Regions from separate parts of the Streptomyces sp. VTCC 41912 genome, predicted to be linked through region 3. Evidence: riboswitches for the same ligand, from Rfam matches in the RefSeq annotation. Region 3 holds a riboswitch; each other region holds the start of a gene.

Region 1 (5,043 bases), on a different contig from region 3:
GCCGTTGCGCTGGGCCAGCTCGACGGCGTCCAGGGCCTCGGTCAGCGAACCGATCTGGTTGACCTTGACCAGGAGGGCGTTGGCGGAGCCCTCCTCGATGCCGCGGGCCAGGCGCTCGGGGTTGGTGACGAAGAGGTCGTCGCCGACGAGCTGCACCTTGGAGCCGAGCTTGTCGTTGATGACCTTCCAGCCGGCCCAGTCGTCCTCGAAGAGCGGGTCCTCGATGGAGACCAGCGGGTAGGCCGCCACCAGCTCCTCGTAGTACTCGGTCATCTCGGCGGCCGAGCGCTCCTTGCCCTCGAACTGGTACTTGCCGTCCTTGTAGAACTCGGAGGCGGCGGCGTCCATCGCGAGCGCGATGTCCTGGCCGGGGGCGTAGCCGGCTTCCTTGATGGCTTCGAGGATCAGGTCGAGGGCCTCGCGGTTGGAGCCGAGGTTGGGGGCGAAGCCGCCCTCGTCGCCGAGGCCGGTGGCCAGGCCCTTGGCCTTCAGCACCTTCTTGAGGGTGTGGTAGACCTCGGCGCCCCAGCGCAGCGCCTCGGAGAAGGACTCCGCGCCGATCGGCGCGATCATGAACTCCTGGATGTCCACGTTGGAGTCGGCGTGCGAGCCGCCGTTCAGGATGTTCATCATCGGGACGGGCAGCACGTGCGCGTTCGGGCCACCGAGGTAGCGGAACAGCGGCAGGTCGCTGGCCTCGGAGGCGGCGTGCGCGACGGCGAGGGAGACGCCGAGGATGGCGTTGGCGCCCAGCGAGCCCTTGTTGTCGGTGGCGTCCAGGTCGAGCATCGCCTGGTCGATCAGCCGCTGCTCGGTCGCGTCGTAGCCGACGAGCTCCGGGCCGATCTGCTCGATGACGGCGAGGACCGCCTTCTCCACGCCCTTGCCGAGGTAGCGGTTGGGGTCGCCGTCCCGGAGCTCGACGGCCTCGAAGGCACCGGTGGAGGCGCCGGACGGCACAGCGGCACGGCCGGTGCTGCCGTCGTCGAGGCCGACCTCGACCTCGACCGTGGGATTACCTCGCGAGTCGAGAATTTCGCGGGCTACGACGACGTCGATGGACGGCACGTTGTCTCCTTCGTGGGTGTCTGGAGTTCTCGGCATGAGCCTAACGGCCCCGGACGGATCCGCTCGCCTGTGGCCCGCTCCGTGGGACGAAAAACCCCAACAAGCAGGCTAAAAGCCCAGTTCACCGGAGGTTTGCGGGCAATGTTCGCTGAGCGGGGAACGTCGCGCCGGGCCGTCGGCGAGGCCCGGGGATCGGTGCACGTCAGGACGGGCGCCGGGGTCGGTCCGGGTGGGGCGGCCGGACCGCGGTGGGTTTCCTGGGCCCGGGAACGGAGAAGCCCCGCCGTGGCGCGCTCGGGGGTACGCGCCGCGGCGGGGCAGCTCTCTCAGGCAACCGGGACGGCTCAGATGCTGAGCTTCTGGCCCGGGAAGATGAGGTTGGGGTTGCCGCCGACGACGGACTTGTTGGCGGCGTAGAGCGCCTTCCAGTGGGTGCCGTGCGCCTTGGCGATCTTGGCGAGGGTGTCGCCGGCCTTGACGGTGTAGGTGTCACCGGAGCGCTGCGACTGCTGCGGGGCCGGCTGGGCCTTCTCGGCCTTCTCGCGGACCGGGGCGGACTTCTTGGTGGTGCCCTCGGTCTGCTTGCGGGCCTCGGAGGCGCCCTGGCTCTTCTTGACGGTGGCGCCGCCGGACGGGTCGACGTTGGCGGCCGGGCCACCGGAGGTCAGGTTGCCGGCGCCGGCGCAGGACCAGGCACCCGGGCCCTGGATGGCGAGGAGCTTCTCGGCGGCGGCGATCTGCTGGGCCTTGGTGGCCAGGTCGGCGCGGGCCGCGTACTGGGTGCCACCGGCGGCGGCCCAGCTGGAGTTCGAGAACTGCAGGCCACCGTAGTAGCCGTTACCGGTGTTGATCGACCAGTTGCCGCCGGACTCGCACTGGGCGACCTTGTCCCAGGTCGCGACGGAGGCGGCGGAAGCGGAGGTGGCACCCATCAGCGGGACGGCGACGGCGGCGCCGGCGACACCGGCCAGGGTGGCGACGCGGACGGCCTTGGAGCTGCGGCGGTGCTTGCCCTTGTTGATCAGCATCGTGCGTTCGTTTCCTCACCGACGCCTACGAGGTGAGCTGTCGGGTTCGGGCCGTGTGAGCTGCCCGGCCGCGTGTGCTGGACACGCGACTTCACCCCAAGCCGGCTGACCCGTTTTCACGGGCGGGGCCGGCACTTACCTTGGGTCCCCCGCTCCTGCCTTCGGCGCTTGCGCGTCGTCGACTCCGACCGCCGGCAGGACTCGGCGTGCGATCGAAGGGCCCGCTTTGGCGAGCGGTCCTGACCGTAATCAGTAATCCCGTTGGTGTTCAAACCCCATCTTCTGAACCAAGTTGACCGTTTTTGATCATCGCGGTGGTCATTTCCGCAGGTCGGCACCGGTATGGGAACGGGGGGCGAACCGGGGTCCGCCCCCCGCAACGAGAGCCATATCTCACTTTTACGGAACGCCGCGAAAAACGACGAACTGCCGGTAACTACCCCTCTGTCCGGCCGAGATCGAGCAACTGGCCGGGGTGGATGAGGTCCGCGTCGGCGCCGATGACGCCCTGGTTGCGGTGGTAGAGCGCGGGCCAGCCGCCCGGCAGGTCATGGCGGCCCGCGATGGCTGACAGGTTGTCACCGACGCGCACGCGGTAGCCGCCGGTCTCCGCCGGGGGCGTGCGGGGCGTCTCCCCGCCGCGGGAGGCGTGCCGGCCGCTGCCGCTGTCCCGGTCCTCCCCGGGGGCCGCGCCGTCGTCCGGCGTGCCGCGGTGCTTGCCGGCGGCGGGCGGCGTGCCGGGCTCGGCGGGCCGGTCCGGGCCGGTGGAGCCGGGCGGGGGCGTGGGGGTGCTGGGGTCCGCCGGGTCGGACGGCGTCCCCGACGGGGAGTCGCCCGGCGTCGCGGAGTCGGACGGGGCGGGGGTGGCGGACGCGGAGTCCGTCGGGTCCGGGGTCGCCGGGGGCGCGTCCGGGGCGTCGGTGCCGGTGCCGGTGTCGGTACCCGCGTCGGCGCCGGTGCCGGTGCCAGTGCCGGCGGAGGCACCGTCGGACGGTGCGGGGGTCTTGCTGCCCGGGCCCGCCTCGCCCTGGTCCCCGGCCGCGTCGGACGGGTCGCCGGTGCCGGTGTGGCCGTGGGTCGGGCGGGGCGCGGGCCGGGTGGTGGCGCCGGGGTCGACGGCGGGCTTGCGGCCCCCCTTGGTCAGCCCGGCCTTCACCGCGCAGCTGGGGAAGGCGTCCGGGCCCCGGTCGTCGAGGATCGCCTCGGCCACGGCTATCTGCTGGGCGCGGCTGGCGAGGTCGGGGCGGGAGGCGTAGGCGGAGCCGCCGTAGTCGTCCCACATCTCCTGGGTGAGCTGGAGGCCGCCGTAGAAGCCGTTGCCGGTGGCGGAGCTCCACACCCCGCCGCTCTCGCACTGCGCGACGCGGTCCCAGGTGGACGCGTCGGCCGCGTGGGCGCCGCCCGCGGTGAACAGCGGGAGGGCCAGGCCCGCGCCGGTCACTCCTGCCGTGACAAAGATGGCCGGTGCTTGTCTGGGGCGACGGTGTCGGCCGTTCCCGGAACGCATGCGGTTGCCTTTCGCGCGGCGGTTGAGTTGTCGGACCGGTGTCGGCGGGGACACCGGTCGGCATCCCGGGGCCGGCCCCGATCGTCGGTGGAAAGGTAACCGGGGTTACGGGCAGTCACAAGCCGGTGTAGCGGAGATCACGCAATGGTCACGCAGCTGACGCAGCGTCAATTACGGCGTGGCTCCCGGTCGGGACGGCTCGGGCGTGAACTCCACCGGCAGGGTGCGCAGTCCGCGCATGATGAGCCCGCCGCGCCAGCGCAAATCATCCGGTTCCACCGCAAGTCGGAAGTCCGGCAGGCGGGTCAGCAGGGTCGCCAACGCGGTCTGCCCTTCCAGCCGGGCCAGCGGGGCGCCGAGGCAGTAGTGGATGCCGTGCCCGTAGCCCAGGTGCGGGTTGTCACGCCGGGTGAGGTCGAGCACGTCCGGCTCGTCGAACCGCGCCGGATCCCGGTCGGCGGCGGCCAGCACCACCAGCACCGGGTCCCCCTCGGCGATCCGCTGTCCGCCGAGCGTCAGCGCGCGGGTCGCGTACCGCCAGGTGGCCAGCTCCACGGGTCCGTCGTAGCGGAGCAGCTCCTCGACGGCGGTGCCGAGCAGCTCGGTGTCGCCGGCGGCGAGCGACTTCTGGAGCAGTTCGCGCTGGGCGGGGTGGCGGAGCAGGGTGTAGGCGCCGTTGCCGATGAGGTTGACGGTGGTCTCGAAGCCGGCGAAGAGCAGGATGAAGGCCATCGCCGCGGCCTCGTTCTCCGTGAGGTGCTCGCCGTGGTCGGAGGCCCGGATCAGCCCGGAGATCAGGTCGTCGCCGAGGTCGGCCCGCTTGCGGTGGATCAGCTCGGCCAGGTACGCCCGCATCTTCTTCACCGACCGGGCGACACCGCCGCGCGGCCCGCCGCCGTGCCGGATCATCATGCCGGCCCAGTCCCGGAAGTCGTCCTGGTCCTCGGGCGGGACGCCGAGCAGGTCGCAGATCGCGTAGATCGGCAGCGGGAACGCGAACTCGTGGATCAGGTCCGCGCTCCCCCGCTGCCCGCCGTGCGGCTTTTCGATCATGGCGTCGATCAGCCGGTCGGTCAGCTCCTGTATGCGCGGCGCGAACGCGGCGACCCGGCGCGGGGTGAACGCCTTGGAGACCAGGCGGCGCAGCCGGGTGTGGTCCGGCGGGTCGATGTTCAGCAGGTGCGTCATCAGGTTGGCGCCGCGTTCGCCCGGAATGCCGGTCTTGCCCTTTCCGTGCGCGGCCTCGGAGTGGTGCACCGGGTTCTTCGACAGCCGGGCGTCGGCCAGCGCCTGCCGGGCGTCCGGGTAACGCGTGACCAGCCACGCCTCGACACCGCTGGGCAGCCGGGTCCGGTGCACCGGCGCGTGCTCGCGCAGCCAGGCGTACGCCGGATAGGGATCGGCGGCGAACTCCCAGGAGAAGAGGGCGGGGCTGGGTCC
Region 2 (5,043 bases), on a different contig from region 3:
CGCAGCGCCTGCGGGAAGGTGATCTTCTCGCGCAGCGCCAGGGCCTCGATCATCGCCTCGGCGCGGTCGCCGATGCCGCGCTTGGGGACGTTGAGGATGCGGCGCAGCGGGACGGCGTCCTCGGGGTTGGCGAGCACCCGGAGGTAGGCGAGGATGTCGCGGACCTCCTTGCGCTCGTAGAAGCGCACGCCGCCGACGACCTTGTAGGGCAGCCCGACCCGGATGAAGATCTCCTCGAAGACCCGGGACTGGGCGTTGGTGCGGTAGAAGACCGCGACGTCGCCGGCCTTGGCGTCGCCGGCGTCGGTGAGCCGGTCGATCTCGTCGGCGACGAACTGGGCCTCGTCGTGCTCGGTGTCGGCGACATAGCCGGTGATCTTGGGGCCGGCGCCGGCGTCCGTCCAGAGGTTCTTCGGGCGGCGGTTCTCGTTGCGCTCGATGACGGCGTTGGCCGCGGAGAGGATGGTCTGCGAGGAGCGGTAGTTCTGCTCCAGCAGGATCGTGGTGGCGTCCGGGTAGTCCTCCTCGAACTGGAGGATGTTGCGGATCGTGGCGCCGCGGAAGGCGTAGATCGACTGGTCGGCGTCACCGACCACGCACAGCTCGGCGGCGGGGGTGTCGACCGTGCCAGGGCCGACCAGCTCGCGGACGAGGGTGTACTGGGCGTGGTTGGTGTCCTGGTACTCGTCGACGAGGACGTGGCGGAAGCGGCGGCGGTAGTGCTCGGCGACGTCCGGGAACGCCTGGAGCAGGTGGACCGTCGTCATGATGATGTCGTCGAAGTCCAGGGCGTTGGCCTCGCGCAGCCGCGCCTGGTACATCGTGTACGCCTGGGACAGGGTCTCCTCGAAGCCTCCCCCAGACCCCGTCTGGGAGGTGCCCCCAGCGGCCGTGCCGGCGAAGCTCTCCTCGTCGATGAGCTCGTTCTTGAGGTTGGAGACCTTCGCGCTGAAGGACTTGGGCGGGAAGCGCTTGGGGTCCAGGTCGAGGTCGCGGCAGACCAGGGCCATCAGGCGCTTGGAGTCGGCCGCGTCGTAGATCGAGAAGGACGACGTGAAGCCGAGCCGCTTGGACTCCCGGCGCAGGATCCGTACGCAGGCGCTGTGGAACGTGGAGACCCACATGGCGTTGGCCCGCGGGCCGACCAGCTCCTCGACGCGCTCCTTCATCTCGCCCGCGGCCTTGTTGGTGAAGGTGATCGCGAGGATCTGGCCGGGGTGGACGTGGCGCTCGGCGAGCAGGTGGGCGATGCGGTGGGTGAGCACCCGGGTCTTGCCGGAGCCGGCGCCGGCGACGATCAGCAGCGGGCCGCCGCTGTGCGCCACGGCGGCCTTCTGCTGGTCGTTGAGCCCTTCCAGGAGCGCCGCCGCATCGATGGCCGGGCGGGCGGCGCCGTCGCGGTAGTACGACTCCCTGGAGACGGGCGCGTCGAACCGCCCGCCGAAGAGGTCGGCGGGGACCTCCTCCGGGGCCGGGCCGGGCTCGTCCTCGGGCGGCGGCGGGGGCTCCTCGTCCGGGGGGCCGAGATCCGCCAGGAAGCTGTCGTCAAAGAGGCTGCTCATCGCCCACCGAGTCTAGGCCGCCGCACTGACAACCGGTCCCGGAGTACCGGATTGGCCGGCACCGCTCCGCCGCGGGCGCTACCGTGTCCGTTCTGCCCGCAAACCGGCACCGCTCGCGTTCAGGTCACGAAAAGGTTTCGGGCATATCGAACACCAGCCTTCACAGGGGCCACACGAGTTGGCTACGGTCTCGCTCGGGCAGCCCGCAGTCCCCGCGGACGACAGCGTTCGCACGGGCCGCCCCCGCCGAGTCCGGTCCCGCCGCGAGGCACCCGGAGCCGGGGACCCACCAGCACCACCGGGGTGAATCGACCGGTGCGCCCGCCGCCAGGCGGACGCAGCAGCCGTAGGGCAAGCCTTCCGTCAGCAGACCGCCCGAACCCGACAGCTAACCCGGTAGGCGGTCCACGGAAGGAGTCGCCGGCCTTGGCGTCCCATCGCAAGCCGCGCACCCCCATACTCGCCACCCCCGGCGGCCGTCGTACGGCGACCGGGCTCACCACCGCCGCCCTCGCCTCGGTCACCCTGCTCTCGCAGACCGCGAACGCAGCCCCCAAGGCGCCCCAGCCCTCCATCGAAGAGGTCAAGACGAAGGTCGACGACCTCTACCAGCAGGCCGAGGTCGCCACCCAGAAGTACAACGGCGCCAAGGAGAAGGCCGACGGCCAACAGCGCACGGTCAACCGCCTGCTCGACGAGGCGGCCCGGCGCGCGGACAAGATGAACGAGTCCCGGCGCCGGCTGGGCGCGTTCGCCTCGGCGCAGTACCAGAGCGGGGGGATCAACCCGACCGCCCAGCTGATGCTGGCCAAGGACCCGCAGCAGTTCGTCGACCGCAACCACCTGATGGAGCAGCTGACCGCCCAGCAGAAGCAGGCGATCACCGACTACCAGGCACAGGCCGCGGCCGCCACCCGCCAGCGGGCCGAGGCCACCAGCAGCCTGGAGAGCCTCCAGCAGTCGCAGACGTCCCTGAAGGAGAACAAGAGAAACGTTCAGGCCAAGCTGGCCGAGGCGCGCCAGCTGCTGTCCCGGTTGACCGCCCAGGAGAAGGCGCGGCTGGCCGAACTGGAGCGCCAGAAGGAGGCCGAGGCCCAGCGCAAGGCCGCCGAGCAGGCCCGCAAGGAGGCCCAGCAGCGGCAGCAGCAGCCCAGTGGCGGCGGCTCCGGGCAGAGCTCCGGCGGCGGCACGTCCGACGGCGGCACGTACTCCACCAAGGCCGGCAAGGCGATCGCCTTCGCCCGCACCCAGATCGGCAAGCCATACGTCTGGGGCGCCACCGGGCCCAGCTCCTACGACTGCTCGGGGCTGACGCAGGCCGCGTGGCGGGCGGCCGGGGTCGACCTGCCGCGGACGACCTGGGACCAGGTCAAGGTCGGCACCCGGGTCTCCAGCAGCGATCTCCAACCCGGCGACCTGGTGTTCTTCTTCAACGACATCAGCCACGTCGGGATGTACATCGGCGGCGGCGAGATGATCCACGCCCCGCACCCGGGCGCCAGCGTCCGGGTGGAGTCGATCTACGGCATGCCGATCTACGGCAGCGTCCGGCCCGCCTAGCCGGTGGGCGGGCGCGCACCGCGCGCCCGCGACGGACCCACCCCCCACAGCCACCCCCCACACGCCACCGCGCGGTCATCCGCCGCCTCCGGAAGGTACGGAGCGGGATGACCGCGCGGTGAGCCGTTGGTGCGGCGGTGCGGCGCCGGGGCCGCCGGGCGGGTGCCGGGGCCGTCGGGCCGGGGCCGGGGCGCCTGGGTGCTCAGGTCCAGAGCACCGCGATGAAGATGTTGAGCATGGTGAGCCCGCCGACCGCGCCGAAGAGCGGCTTGGGGAGCTTCTCCTCGTCGCGCTTGACGTAGACCAGCGCCAGGATCACCACCAGGACGGCCATCTTGATGCCGATCTTGATGTTGTTGAGCGAGTGGTCCTGCATCTGGTTCAGACCGACCAGCACGATGCCGGTGACCAGCATCGTGAGCGCGCCGTGCAGCATGGCCGGCACGAAGCGGGCGGTGCCCGCGCCCATGGCCTTCATCTGGGTCAGGAAGCCACCCAGCAGGGAGGCGATGCCGATGATGTGCAGGGCGACGAAGACATTGATTACTACGTCCATAGTGCTGGATCGTATCCGCCCCATAGCACGCCCTTTCCGGCAGGGCGCCCGTGATGCCGGCTTCGGTCAGGGCCCACCGCTCCCGACCCCCCGCCGACCGCCGATCGGTCATCCCTGCGCGGCGGCCGCTCGGAAACGGACAATGCCGGGCAAGGGGGTTCGACGCCGTGACCCCGGGCCTAGCTTCCTCCTGCAGACGACCGGACCCGCACCCCACCGGTCGCATTCGCCCCGCAGGGAAGGAAGTGACGGCCGCCATGGCGTCGCACCACACGGCCACAGAGCGGCCGCCGCTCGCACCCCCGCCGGCCCGGACCCACCCCGCCCGCAGCACCCGCGGCGGGCTGCTGCTCGCCGCGGACCCGCAGCGCTACCTGGACGGCGCCACGGTGCTGGAGCGCACCGGCAGCCACCAGGCGACCGCGGTGGCCGGCTGGGCCCGCCGCCTCGGCAGCGTCCGCCGTCTCGGCAGCCGTCCCACGCCCTTGGCGGAACGCGCCCCGGCCCCCGAGGCCACGCCCCGCCCGGAACGCGCCCCGGAACGCCCGGCACCGCCCACGCCCACCGCCGGCACCGCGCCGCTCGCACCCGGCGCGCCCGCGGCCCCCGTCCCGCCCGTGGACGACCGGGCCGCCCGCGCGGTGGCCTTCGCCCACGCCGCCCTCGGCAAGCCCTACGCCTGGGGCGCGACGGGACCGGCCGCGTACGACTGCTCCGGGCTGGCCCTGGCCGCGTGGCGGGCCGGCGGCGTCACCCTGCCCCGGACGACCTACACGCAGATCACCTCCGGCACCCGCGTCGACTGGCCCCGGCTCCGCCCCGGGGACCTGGTGTTCTTCCACGCCGGTATCAGCCACGTGGGCCTCTACATCGGCGGCGGCGAGATGATCCACGCCCCGCACGCCGGCGCCCCCGTCGAGATCGCCCCGATCGACCGACTGCCCTTCGCGGGCGCGACCCGTCCGGGATAGGCGCACCGGGCCGCTCCCGCCGAGCCCCTTCCGCGGTCACGGGCGCCGGCCGCCCGGCCGTCTTCGGCCCGCCCGGGGCGAGTTGCGCCCCCTCGGCGTCGACGCCCGCCGCGGCGCCCACCGTCGTCGCTCCGCATCCGCCACCCCCGATTCCGTCGTGCGCGATCTCCGTCACTCGCACAACGCTCCCGGGCGCGGCTCTGTGCCCGCTTCCGCAGGTTCCGGCGGAGGTTCACCCGAACGGTGAACTCCGCCGACCACCCGGCCGGTCACCCCCGCAGGAACAGCCCGAACCACCGGAAGATCTCCGGCACTTGGTGCTTCCACACCGGCACCGTGTGACCGCCCGCACCGGACGAGATCTGCTGGACCGTCACCGTCGTCGGGTTCTTGG
Region 3 (5,043 bases):
AAGCGGTAGTACTTCGATTCGTCCGAGACCTGCTCGTAGAAGGAGACCAACCGCTCGGCGTCGGCCGGCGTGATGGGCCGGATGCGCGCCGTCCCGCCGTCGCGCAGCACCACGTCGGCTTCCCAGTGGGACGGGTACGCGTGATCCGGCGGCGTCTGCATGCGGACAGCGTACGGCGGGGCACCGACAACCGGCTCGACGTGCGTACGCTCGATTTCCCGGGCCCACCGCAGCGGGTCCGAGGGCCCGGAAAGAGGGCCGCAAGGCGGTCGGGAACCGGGACGAAGGGCTGCGGGACCACTCCTGGCAGCGTGCGAGAATGGTCTAGACAACAGTCACGACTTTGAAGGGCAACACCATGGCTGAGCGCCGCGTCAATGTCGGTTGGGCCGAGGGCCTGCACGCCCGCCCCGCGTCGATCTTCGTCCGAGCGGCCACCGCCTCCGGTGTCCCGATGACGATCTCCAAGGCCGGCGGCAACCCCGTCAACGCCGCCTCCATGCTCGCGGTCCTGGGCCTGGGCGCCCAGGGCGGCGAGGAGATCGTGCTGGCTTCCGACGCGGACGGCGCCGAGGCCGCGCTCGACCGCCTGGCGAAGCTGGTCGCGGAAGGTCTCGAGGAGCTCCCCGAGACCGTCTGAGGAGCACCGGGGCCACTCGCCCCTCCTTCCCTTCTCCTGATGCGGCCCCACCGCGGCAACCGGGACATCCGGCTGCTGCGGCGGGGTCGTTTTCTGTTGCGCGGCGGCGGAGCCCGCCCCTCGTTCAATTCCCCGCGTAAAGAATCAACCGGCCGGGCGAACAATCTCCTCGCGCACGGAAATGAGTCACCGGCCCACGAACAGTGCCCGGCACGTTCCCGACACCGAGATTCGGAAATCAGCACAACCGTGCTCGAACTTGCCCGCCCGATTTCGCGCCGCTTCTCCGTTCCCGAACTTCTCGCTCGCGTGCACCGGCCATTCCCGAGGACATCGGCACATTCCTGCCACTCCCCTTTTGTATACGGGGTGATTGTTAAGCGCGGGCGCGTGCCGTGTTGACGGGCCGTTTCGCCTCGCTCACAGGGGGAGCGGCGCGACGCAGCCGGTACACGGGCCGGGACCGCTCGATGTGCGCCGCCATGAGGGCGCGCGCCCGCTCCGCGTCACCACGGACCACGGCGTCCAGCACGGCGCCGTGCTCGTCCCAGGAGGCGGAGGGGCGGGCGGGCGGCTCCACGACGTACATCCACTCGATCTTGCGCCGTAGTTGCATGAGCAGGGCGCTGAGGCTGGGGCTGCCGGTGGCCTGGGCGAGCGTTTCGTGGAACCAGGCGTCCAGTTGGTGCAGGTCAGCGGGGTGGCCGTGCCGGACCCGCTCACGACCGAGTCGCACCAGGCCGCGCAACACCTTGAGGTGGGCGGCGCTGCGCCGGGCGGCCGCGCGGGCGGCGCCCAGCGGCTCCAGGGCGGCCCGGATGTCGAGGAGGTCGACGGCCTCCCGTTCGGTGAGTTCGGCGACGCAGGCACCCGCGTGCAGGCGCGTGGTGACGAATCCTTCGGACTGGAGGGTGCGCAGCGCTTCCCGCACCGGGACCCGGGAAACGCCGTATCGCGTGGCGAGAACGTCCTCGATCAGCCGGCTTCCCGGCGCGAGTGCTCCCGAGACGATGTCGTCGCGAATTGCCGTGCACACCGCATGCGCGGAAATGTGACCTCGCATCGTCTGCGCCTCCACCGTAATCGCCGGAAACCGCCGCCGTTCGACGGCTTTCCCCGACTGTATTCGACCGGCGCGCATTTCCTCTCGCGAGGTCGGGAATTCATGGGTGCTTTTCGGACGGCGGGCGGGGCGCCATTCGGGCGGCGGGTCGATGGCCATGCGGAAGCGCCCGCGTGGCCAGGAGGAGGGCCGCCCACCCTGGGGCAACAGCAGAGCCCCGGCTCACCAGGTGGTGGGCCGGGGCTCCGGGGGACGGTACTGCGGCGGAGAGGTTCGCGGTCGGATCAGACGCTGACGCCGTGCGCGCGGAGGTAGGCGATCGGGTCGATGTCCGAGCCGTAGTCGGGGCCGGTCCGGGCCTCGAAGTGGAGGTGCGGGCCGGTGGTGTTGCCGGTGTTGCCGGAGAGGGCGATCTGCTCGCCCCGGCTGACGGACTGGCCGACCGTCACCCCGATCGACGAAAGGTGACCGTATTGGGTGTAAGTGCCGTCGTTCATCCGGAGCACGATGTTGTTGCCGTACGCGCCGCCCCAGCCGGCTTCGACGACGGTGCCGGCGCCCACCGCGTGGACCGACGTGCCGGAGGCGGCGTGGAAGTCGATGCCGGTGTGGCTACCGGAGGACCACAGTCCGCTGGACGCCTTGTACCCGGTGGAGACGTAGGAGCCGGTGACGGGGGCGACGAAGGTGTTGAGGAGCTTGCGCTCGGCCTCGCGAGCGGCGCGCACCTTGGCCGCGCGCTCCTCGTCCGCCTTCTTCTTCGCCTCGTCGGCCCTCTTCTTCGCCGCGTCGGCCAGCCGGACGGCCTCGGCCTCGGCCTTCGCGCGGGCCGCGGTGGCCTCGGCGGCCGCCTGCTGCGCGTCGGCCTGCGCCTCGATCCGGCCGGCGAGCTCGTCGCCCATCACGACCGCCTGCTGGAGGCCGGTGTCATGCGGGGCCGACTCGTCCGTCGCGGCCAGGGCGGGCGACGCGACGGAGGCGACGACGCCGGAGGCCGCGAGGGTGGCTATGCCGGCGAGGTTGCGGGTGGTGCGAGCGGTGCGGCTCGCACGGCGGTGCTTCCCGGTGGCACGGGTGAACGCCATGTACTGGCTGGTCCTTTCCTTCCCTCTCGCCTACCGGGTTAGCTGACGGGTTCGGAGCAGGAAGGTCTCCTACGGGCTCCTCCGGAGAGGGGTCCGATTCACCCCAAGGGACGGTTGGGTCCCCGGCTCCCCTGGCTCGCGCCGTACGGGGACTCGGCGATGGCTGTCCGGTGCCACTGTTGTGGCGGACTTGTGACGAACAGCCGGACCGACGCTAATCGGGACAACTTTCAATCGGCAAACAGAACCGGATTTTTGTGCGCCACGCCACACGCGAATCGGGCAACCGACGCAACCGGCCGGTCACCACCGCCCCATCACGACGGCGGCTGTCCGGAGCCGCAGGTTCCGGACCGGTGGCCCCACGGGGCGCACGAACGAAGCGGCCCCCGTGGCAAGTGACCGCCACGGGAGCCGCTTTGTCAATGACTGACGAGGCGTTCGATGACGCCCCGTCACAGGAGGGGTCAGCCGCTGACGACCGTCACCTCTCCGATGCCCAGCGCCTTGACCGGCTCGGCGATCTGCGCCGCGTCACCGACCAGGACCGTCACCAACCGGTCCACCGGGAAGGCGTTGACGACCGCGGCGGTCGCCTCGACCGTGCCGGTCTCCGCGAGCCGGACGTACAGCTGCGCCTGGTAGTCGTCGGGGAGCTGCTGCTCCACCTGGTCGGCCAGCGTGCCGGCGACGGCGGCGGAGGTCTCGTACTTCAGCGGCGCGACGCCGACGAGGTTCTGCACGGCGACGTCGCGCTCGGCGTCCGTCAGCCCCTCGGCGGCGAGGGTGCGCAGCACCGTCCACAGGTCCTGGAGGGCCGGCCCGGTGGAGGCGGTGTCCACCGACCCGCTGATGGCGAGCATGGCGGCGCCGGTCGCGCCCTCCGGGGAGGACGGCGCCGAGGAGCGCAGGACCTGCCCGAAGGCGCGCACGCCGTAGGTGTAGCCCTTCTCCTCGCGCAGCACCCGGTCCAGGCGGGAGGTGAGGGTGCCGCCGAGGCAGTACGTGCCGAGCACCTGGGCGGGCCACACCCGGTCGTGCCGGTCCGCGCCGATCCGGCCGATGAGCAGCTGGGTCTGGACGGCACCGGGGCGGTCGACGATCACGACGCGGCCGGTGTCGTCCGCGACGACCGGGGACGGCTTCTGCGGCTCGGCGGTGGAACCCGTCCAGGCGCCCAGGGTGTCGGCCAGCGCGGCGTCCAGGTCGACGCCGGTGAAGTCACCGACGATGACGGCGGTGCCGGTGGCGGGGCGGATGTGCGTGTCGTAGAAGGCCCGGACGGCGGCCGCGTCGATCCGGGCGACGGTCTCCTCGGTGCCCTGACGGGGCCGGGACATCCGGGAGGTGGCCGGGAAGAGCTCCTTGGACAGCGCCATCGCGGCCCGCCGGGCCGGGTTGGCGAGCTCGTGCGGGATCTCGTCGAGGCGGTTGCCGACCAGCCGCTCGACCTCCCCGTCCGGGAAGGCGGGGGCGCGCAGCGCGTCGGCGAGCAGGCCCAGCGCGCGCGGCAACCGGGACGCCGGGACCTCCAGGGAGACCCGTACGCCGGGGTGGTCGGCGTGCGCGTCCAGGGTGGCGCCGCAACGCTCCAGCTCGGCGGCGAACTCCTCGGCGGTGTGCTTGTCGGTGCCCTCGGACAGGGCCCGGGACATGATCGTGGCGACGCCGTCGAGGCCCTCGGGCTCGGCCTCCAGCGGGGCGACGAGGTTGACCTCCACGGCGACGACCTGCTGGCCGGGGCGGTGGCTCGTCAGGAGAGTGAGCCCGTTGGGCAGCTGGCTGCGCTCGGGAGCCGGGAAGGCCCACGGCTTGGCGGCACCGCTGCGCGGCTGCGGGTGGAACTCCATGGTGCTCACGGGGGTGGTGGCGTCGGTCACTTGGCCGCCTCCTCTTCCTCGGTGCCGGCGGCGTCGGTCTGCGCGGTGGGCTCGTAGACGAGCGCGGCGCGGTTGTCGGGGCGCAGCCGGGCCTTGGCGACCGCCTGCACCTCCAGCGGGGAGATCTCCAGGACGCGCTGGACGGCGGTCAGCGCGAGCTGCGGGTCGCCGAACAGGACGGCGAAGCGGCACAGTTCGTCGGCGCGGCCGCTGACCGTGGCGAGCCGGTCCAACCACTCGCGCTCCAGCTGGGCCTGGGCGCGCTCCATCTCCTCCGGGGTGGGCCCCTCTTCGGCGAAGCGGGCCAGCTCCTCGTCGACGGCCGCCTCGATGGCGGGCACCTCCACGCCACCGGACGCCTTGACGTCCAGCCAC

The links. A riboswitch is a leader RNA that binds a small molecule or an ion and turns the genes downstream of it on or off. The one in region 3 is predicted to bind cyclic di-AMP.
Positions count from the first base shown of each region.
Region 1: linked by a shared signal. The riboswitch ahead of ACJ6WD_RS33620 (transglycosylase family protein) and the one ahead of ACJ6WD_RS32870 (M23 family metallopeptidase) in region 3 are both predicted to bind cyclic di-AMP.
Region 2: linked by a shared signal. The riboswitch ahead of ACJ6WD_RS05130 (C40 family peptidase) and the one ahead of ACJ6WD_RS32870 (M23 family metallopeptidase) in region 3 are both predicted to bind cyclic di-AMP.

Region 1 is NZ_JBJMAB010000037.1:52,282-57,324, forward strand. It holds gene eno (phosphopyruvate hydratase) at 1-1,104, opposite strand, end outside; gene ACJ6WD_RS33620 (transglycosylase family protein) at 1,413-2,096, opposite strand; cyclic di-AMP (ydaO/yuaA leader) riboswitch at 2,104-2,273, opposite strand; gene ACJ6WD_RS33625 (transglycosylase family protein) at 2,533-3,537, opposite strand; gene ACJ6WD_RS33630 (cytochrome P450) at 3,775-5,043, opposite strand, start outside.
Region 2 is NZ_JBJMAB010000002.1:402,192-407,234, forward strand. It holds gene pcrA (DNA helicase PcrA) at 1-1,562, opposite strand, end outside; cyclic di-AMP (ydaO/yuaA leader) riboswitch at 1,812-1,981, shown strand; gene ACJ6WD_RS05130 (C40 family peptidase) at 1,989-3,122, shown strand; gene ACJ6WD_RS05135 (hypothetical protein) at 3,325-3,678, opposite strand; partial or broken gene ACJ6WD_RS05140 (C40 family peptidase) at 4,299-4,649, shown strand; gene ACJ6WD_RS05145 (esterase family protein) at 4,919-5,043, opposite strand, start outside.
Region 3 is NZ_JBJMAB010000035.1:76,567-81,609, reverse strand. It holds gene ACJ6WD_RS32885 (GNAT family N-acetyltransferase) at 1-161, opposite strand, end outside; gene ACJ6WD_RS32880 (HPr family phosphocarrier protein) at 359-640, shown strand; gene ACJ6WD_RS32875 (GntR family transcriptional regulator) at 1,017-1,703, opposite strand; gene ACJ6WD_RS32870 (M23 family metallopeptidase) at 1,988-2,788, opposite strand; cyclic di-AMP (ydaO/yuaA leader) riboswitch at 2,801-2,957, opposite strand; gene ACJ6WD_RS32865 (pitrilysin family protein) at 3,256-4,638, opposite strand; gene ACJ6WD_RS32860 (pitrilysin family protein) at 4,665-5,043, opposite strand, start outside.